Regions from separate parts of the Micromonospora sp. RTBAU3-60 genome, predicted to be linked through region 2. Evidence: riboswitches for the same ligand, from Rfam matches in the RefSeq annotation. Region 2 holds a riboswitch; the other holds the start of a gene.

Region 1 (3,553 bases), on a different contig from region 2:
CACCCCGTGCGTCGACGGGTACGTCACCATGATCGCGGCGAGCGCGTCCCGATGCTTGTCGATCTTCGCGTCGAGGTCGACCAGGTCGACGTTGCCGTTCTCGTCGCAGGCCACCACGACCACCCGCATCCCGGCCATCACCGCCGACGCCGCGTTGGTGCCGTGCGCCGACGACGGGATCAGGCACACGTCCCGGTGCCCCTGCCCGCGCTGCCGGTGGTACGCCCGGATCGCCAGCAGACCCGCCAGCTCCCCCTGCGAGCCGGCGTTGGGCTGCACGCTGACCGCGTCGTACCCGGTCACCTCCGCCAGCCAGCCCTCCAGCTGGCCGATCAGCTCCCGGTATCCGGCCGTCTGCTCCACCGGCGCGAACGGGTGCAGGTGGGCGAACTCCGGCCAGGTGATCGCCTCCATCTCGGTGGTGGCGTTCAGCTTCATCGTGCACGACCCCAGCGGGATCATGCCCCGATCCAGCGCGTAGTCGAAGTCGGCCAGCCGCCGCAGGTAGCGCAGCATCGCCGTCTCGGAGTGGTGGCTGCGGAACACCGGGTGGGTGAGGAAGTCCGACGTGCGGGCCAGCCCCGGCGGCAGCGCCGCGTCCACGTCGCCGTCGACCCCGTCGACCCCGAACGCCGCCCACACGGCCGCCAGGTGCGCTCGCGTGGTCGTCTCGTCGCAGGAGATCCCCACCCGGTCGGCGTCGACCAGCCGCAGGTTCACGTTCCGCTCGGCCGCGGCGGCGACCACCTCGGCCGCCCGCCCCGGCACCGTCACGGTGACCGTGTCGAAGAACGCCACGTCCGCGACCTGCACGCCGCCGGCGCGCAGCCCGGCCGCGAGCCGCGCCGCCATCTCATGGGTACGCCGGGCGATCGCCCGCAACCCGTCCGGGCCGTGGTAGACCGCGTACATGCCGGCCATCACCGCCAGCAGCACCTGCGCGGTGCAGATGTTGCTGGTCGCCTTCTCCCGCCGGATGTGCTGCTCCCGGGTCTGCAACGCCAGCCGGTACGCCCGGTTGCCGTCGGCGTCCTTCGACACCCCCACGAGGCGGCCGGGCAGCATCCGCTCCAGGCCCGCCCGCACCGCCAGGTAGCCGGCGTGGGGCCCACCGAAGCCCATCGGCACGCCGAACCGCTGGGTGGTGCCGGCGGCGATGTCGGCGCCGATCTCACCCGGCGCGCGCAGCAGCGTCAACGCCAGCAGGTCCGCGGCGACGGTGACGAGCGCCCCGACCTGGTGCGCGGCCTCGACCAGGCCGGCGTGGTCGCGGACCGCCCCGGACGCGCCCGGGTACTGCAGGTGCAGGCCGAAGAACTCACCGGGCAGCTCGTCGCGCGCGACGTCGAGCACCCGCACCTCGATGCCGAGCGGCTCGGCCCGGCTGGTGATCACCGCGATGGTCTGCGGCAGCGTGTCGGCGTCCACCACGTACACCGGGCTCTTGCTCTTGGCCGCGCGGCGGGCGAGGGTCATCGCCTCCGCCGCGGCGGTGCCCTCGTCGAGCATCGACGCGTTCGCGGTGGCCAACCCGGTCAGGTCGGTGACCATCGTCTGGAAGTTCAGCAGCGCCTCCAGCCGGCCCTGGCTGATCTCCGGCTGGTACGGCGTGTACGCCGTGTACCAGGCCGGGTTCTCCAGCACGTTGCGGCGGATCACCGCCGGGGTGTGGGTGCCGTGGTAGCCCAGCCCGATCATCGACACGGCGACGGTGTTGCGGGCGGCCAGGGCACGCAGCTCGGCGATGGCCTCCCGCTCACTAGCCGGCGCCGGCAGGTCCAGGGTGCCGTGCCAGCGGATCACCTCGGGGATCGCCGCGTCCATCAGCTCGTCGATGGAGCTGTAGCCGATGGTCTCCAGCATCCGGCGCTCGTCGCCGGGGTCAGGGCCGATGTGCCGGTCGGCGAACTGCTCTGCGGTCATGCGCGGCGCTCCTTGTCGGGGCGAGGTCGACGGGTCGGCCTCCCCCTGAGTCGCGCTGACGCGCTCCACAGTGCCTGCCCACGCGGTCCTTTTGCCTGAGAGGTTCCGGGGAGGAATCTGCCCCTTCGGCGCCGTCCGGGTGGTTTCCGGGCGGTCTCTCCCGCGTGGGTGGTACCGGCATGGTCAACGCTACCAGCGACCGGGTTTCCGGCTCATGTCCGACCCCGCCGGCAGCGCCCTACACGACGGCCGGCTCCCCGGCGGCCCGGGGCGCGGCGGCCGCGTCCGGCCCGGTGATCCGGTCGGCCAGGGCGGGCAGCACCGCACCCAACGGCGCGTCCACCCGCACTGTGGCGTGCCCGTCGCCGCGCGTCGGCCCCTGGTTGACCACGGCCACCGGAATGCCGAGCTTCGCCGCCCGGATCACGAACCGCCGCCCCGACATGACCGTCAACGAGGAACCGAGCACCAGCAGCGCCCGGGCCCGTTCGACCAGGGCGAAACAGTCGGCCACCCGGGGCGCGGGCACCGTCTCGCCGAAGAACACCACGTCCGGTTTCAGCATGCCGGTGCCGCAGATGCCGCAGTCGACGGTGCGGAACCCGGCCACCGCCTCGTCGGGCAGGTCGACGTCACCGTCGGGGTTGACGTGGGCGACGTGCGCGGCGAAATCCGGGTTGGCCTCCCGCAGCCGCCGGTCCAGTTCCTCCCGGGAGGTCAGGTTGCCGCAGTCCAGGCAGATCACCTCGTCGAGCCGGCCGTGCAGCTCGATCACCCCGCGGCTGCCGGCGGCGGTGTGCAACCCGTCGACGTTCTGCGTGATGAGCCCGCCGACCAGGCCCGCCTGCTGCAGCCGCGCCACCGCCCGGTGCCCGGCGTTCGGGGCGGCCCGGGCGATCAGCCGCCACCCCAGGTGGCTGCGCGCCCAGTAGCGCCGCCGCGCGTCCGCCTCCCGGGTGAACGCCTGGTAGGTCATCGGGGTGTGCCGGCGGGCGGCGCCGCTGGGCCCCCGGTAGTCCGGGATGCCCGACTCGGTGGACAACCCGGCCCCGCTGAGCACCACCACGCCCCCGCCGCCGACCAGCCGCGCCAACGCGTCGATCTCCGTCACCCGTCCATGCTGCCTCAACTGTCGCCCCAGCTCCCACCGGGTGACCGCCCTCACCCGACCGGGCCGCGCCCGGGCCGGCGGGGGTTGCGGCTCGCCCGGCGGGCGCACCAGGCGGCGACTAGGTTGGGGCGTATGCGCGTCGTCATCGCCGGAGGCCACGGCAAGATCGCCAAGCTGCTGGAACGGGAACTCGCCGGGCGCGGCGACACCGCGGTGGGGCTGATCCGCAACCCCGACCATGCCGCCGCGCTGCGCGCCGCCGGCGCCGAACCGGTCGTCGCCGACCTGGAACACACCGACGTCGACACCGTCGCCGCCCACCTCGCCGGCGCGGACGCGGTGGTCTTCGCCGCCGGCGCCGGACCGGGCAGCGGCGCCGCCCGCAAGGACACCGTCGACCGGGCCGCCGCGGTGCTGCTCGCCGACGCCGCCCAGCGCGCCGGCGTCCGCCGCTACCTGCTCGTCTCGTCCATCGGCGTGGGCCGGCCGCCCGCGCCCGGCAGTGACGAGGTGTGGGTG
Region 2 (3,553 bases):
TTGTTGGTCAGCACCGACCCCTGGGCCTGCAGGACCGCGACGGGTGCGAAGTTCTCACTCGCGATCAGTTCCAGGGTGTGCTGTTGGCGGGCGAGTTCGGCCCGGATGGCGTGGTGGACCTCGGGGTCGAGATCGGCCAGCGGCCGGTCGCAAATACTCATCTCACTCGCCTCCGGTCAGCGACTCGTAGGCGGCGGCGTCGAGCAGGGCGGGGGAGTTCGTGACGCGCATCCGGAACAGCCAGCCCGCCCCGAACGGGTCCAGGTTGAGCAGGCCGGGGTCGTCGACGACCGCCTGGTTTACCTCCACCACGTCGCCGTCGGCGGGGGCGTAGAGTTCGCTGACCGACTTCGTCGACTCGATTTCGCCGCAGGCCTCGCCTGCGGCGACACTGCTGCCGACGGCGGGCAGGTCGACGTAGACGACGTCGCCGAGAGCCTCGGCGGCGAAGGCGGTGATGCCGACGGTGGCGAGGTCTCCTTCGATGTCGAGCCACTCGTGCTCGGCGGTGAACTTCAGCTGGGCGGGAACGTTCATCTCGTGCTCCTGGGAGGTTGGCGCGGTCACCGGTTGCGGCGGTAGAAGGGGAGAGCGACGACCTCGACGTCTTCAGCGGCGCCGCGGAGGTCGACGGCGAGCCTGGTGCCCGGCTCGTCGTGGCCGACGGGGACGTAGGCCATGGCGATCGGGCGGTTGAGCGTGGGCGATGGGGCGCCGCTGGTCACCCGGCCGATTTGCGCACCGGTCGAGGGGTCGAGCACGGGGTATCCGGCCCGCGGGGAGCGGCGGCCGGCGGACACCAACCCGACGAGCGTCCGCCGTGCCCCTGCGACACGGCGCGCGGCGAGGGCGGCCTCCCCGACGAAACCGCCGTCCTTGTCGAAGGCGACGACGCGGTCGAGCCCCGCCTCGAACGGCGTCACGTCCCGGCTCAGCTCCTGGCCGTAGAGCGGCATGCCCGCCTCCAGCCGCAAGGTGTCGCGGCACGCCAGGCCGGCCGGGACAAGGCCGTGCTGCTCGCCGGCCTCGGTGAGGGCGGCCCAGACCGCCGCGGCGTCCTCGGGGCGGCAGTAGACCTCGAAGCCGTCCTCACCGGTGTATCCGGTCCGGGCCAGCAGGACCGCGACGCCGGCGAGGACGGCCTCGTCGATGGCGTAGTACCTCAGGGCCGACACGTCGAGGTCGGTCAGCTGGCTGACGATCTCCGCCGAGGCGGGTCCCTGGACCGCGATCAGCGCCCAGTCGTCGGACGCGTCGCGCACCTCGGCGTCGAACCCCGACACGCGTTCGTTCAGCGCGTCGCGTACGACGAGCACGTTGGCGGCGTTGGCGACGACGAGGAACCGCTCCTCGGCCAGCCGGTAGACCACGAGGTCGTCCAGGATCCCACCGTCCTCGGCGCAGATCATCGAGTACCGGGCCCGGCCGACGCCGATCTGCGACGGACGCCCGACCAGTGCGAAGTCGAGCGCCGCGCCGGCTTCCCGGCCGGTGAGTTCCAACTCGCCCATGTGGCACAGGTCGAACAGTCCGGCGGTCGAGCGCACCGCCTTGTGCTCGGCGATCTCGGAGGAGTAGCGGATCGGCATCGACCAGCCGGCGAAGCCGGTGAAGCTGGCACCGAGCGCCGCGTGCACGTCGTGCAGGGGCGTGCGGCGCCACGAGTGGCCGGAGGGGTTCATTCGGGAGGCTCCCTTGGCTCGGGTGCCGCGAACGGCACCGGTGGGCGACCTCCCCGCTCTGTCATCGGTACCTGAGAGCTTCACCGTCGATCAGACGGTTTGCACCGTGGGTGCAGGACATCCGCGTCCTGGCTTTCCAGAGTTGCCTCACCGGAGCGGTACAGGGCCTGAGAGATTCTGGGGAGAGTTGCTCCTTCGGCGCTCGGTCCGGGTTGTGGCCGAGTCTCTCCCGCTCCGGTTCAAGCGGCGCGATGTTCAGTTGTGTGTGCCATCAGACCAGAACGCCGTCCTCGGCGACAACCCGGCCCCGGTGCACGACGATGCGGCCGGACGGCCGGTCCATCACCGCGCTGGTCACCGTCTCGCCGGGGAGCAGGACGAGGTCGGCGGAGTCGCCCGGCGCGAGCCCACGGGGTTCGTCCGAGCTCGCCGTCCACGCGGCCCCGCCACAGCCCTCGACGATGGCGCGGCCACCGACGGTGGCGAGCGCGACGCAGCGTTCGATGAGGTCGTCCCGACGTAGCTGGCTGACGAACGCGAGCTGCCAGGTACGACCGAGCATGTCACCGTCGCCGAACGGGGACCAGTAGTCCCGCATGCCGTCCTGACCGAGGCCGACCCTTACCCCGTGACGCGCCAGCAGGTCGAGCGGAAGCGTGCGCTGACCGCCCGGTGCGATCGTGGTCAGGGCGATGTCGAGCTCGGCCAGCTGACCGGCGATCGCCTCGACGCGGTCCGGGGCCACGGTGGCGAGCGGGAACGCGTGCGAGACGGTGACCCTGCCGTGCATGGCGAGGGCGCGTACCCGTTCGAAGATGAGGTCGAGCGTGAATGCGCCGAGTTCGCCGAGCTCGTGCAGGTGGAGGTCAACGCCGACCTGATGGCGTTCGGCCAACCCGAAGACGGTGTCGAGGTGCTCGACGGGATCCCGGTCCAGGCTGCACGGGTCGATCCCGCCCACCAGGTCCGCGCCGCTGGACAGCGCGGCGGCGAGCAGGTCGGCGGTACCCCGGTCACGGATGATGCCGGCCTGCGGGAAGGCCACGACCTGGACCGCGGCCCTGGCTCGGTGGGCCGCACGGGCGGCGAGCACCCCCTCGAGACGGTCGAGGCCGGACAGCGTGTCGACCTGGGCGTGGCTGCGTACCGTCGTGGCGCCCGACGCGATGGTCCGGCCGAGCGTGTAGATCGCCCGCTCGCTGACGCTGGCCTCCGCCGAACGCCAGTTCGCCCGGTCGTTCTCGATCAGCCCCTCCAATCCCGGGCCCGCAGTGTGTGGGCGGAACGGCAGACCCAGGCGGGTGGAGTCCAGGTGGGCGTGCGTGTCGGTGAACGAGGGCAGGGCGATGTGGCCGCGTCCGTCGACGACGCTGCCGTCCGCGTCCGGCGTCGCGTTGCCGGCCGGCAGCACCTTGGCGATCCGGCCGTCCTCGACGACGATGTCGCATGGTCCGCCCGCCCAGGGGCGTACGTTCTTGATCAACATGGCGGTCGTCAACGTTCCTCCTCGCGGCTGTGGCGGCAGCGGGGCTGGACCGCCTCCGCCTTGGACGGCCCGGTCACTTGAGTGCGCACTGCTGCTCCTGGCTGGCGATTATCGACAGCGCGATGTCGACGGCTCGCGCCTCGTCTCCGGACTTGATCGCGTCGAAGAGCGCTTCGTGGTCGTCACCGCCGTCGCCGACGGCGTGCTGCAGGGACTCGATCGTGTTCAGGGACTCGCGGATGGACATCGAGAGTCCCTCGTAGAGCCCGAGGAGCAGGGCGTTGTGGGCGGCCTGCGCCACGGCCAGGTGGAACGCCACGTCAGCGTCGACGAACGTGGCCTGGTCTCCCGTCGACGCGGCCTCGCGGCGGCGCCGCAGCGTCGT

What was found. Region 2 has a riboswitch for glycine ahead of gcvT (glycine cleavage system aminomethyltransferase GcvT). Riboswitches for the same ligand answer to the same signal wherever they lie in the genome.
Region 1: linked by a shared signal. The riboswitch ahead of gcvP (aminomethyl-transferring glycine dehydrogenase) and the one ahead of gcvT (glycine cleavage system aminomethyltransferase GcvT) in region 2 are both predicted to bind glycine.

The regions. Positions count from the first base shown of each region.
Region 1 is NZ_JBUEGB010000013.1:159,359-162,911, forward strand. It holds gene gcvP (aminomethyl-transferring glycine dehydrogenase) at 1-1,923, opposite strand, end outside; glycine riboswitch at 1,997-2,096, opposite strand; gene ACY34I_RS15890 (NAD-dependent protein deacetylase) at 2,162-3,034, opposite strand; gene ACY34I_RS15895 (NAD(P)H-binding protein) at 3,167-3,553, shown strand, end outside.
Region 2 is NZ_JBUEGB010000081.1:21,827-25,379, reverse strand. It holds gene glyA (serine hydroxymethyltransferase) at 1-161, opposite strand, end outside; gene gcvH (glycine cleavage system protein GcvH) at 163-537, opposite strand; gene gcvT (glycine cleavage system aminomethyltransferase GcvT) at 564-1,682, opposite strand; glycine riboswitch at 1,829-1,924, opposite strand; gene ACY34I_RS35770 (amidohydrolase) at 1,954-3,180, opposite strand; gene ACY34I_RS35765 (FadR/GntR family transcriptional regulator) at 3,242-3,553, opposite strand, start outside.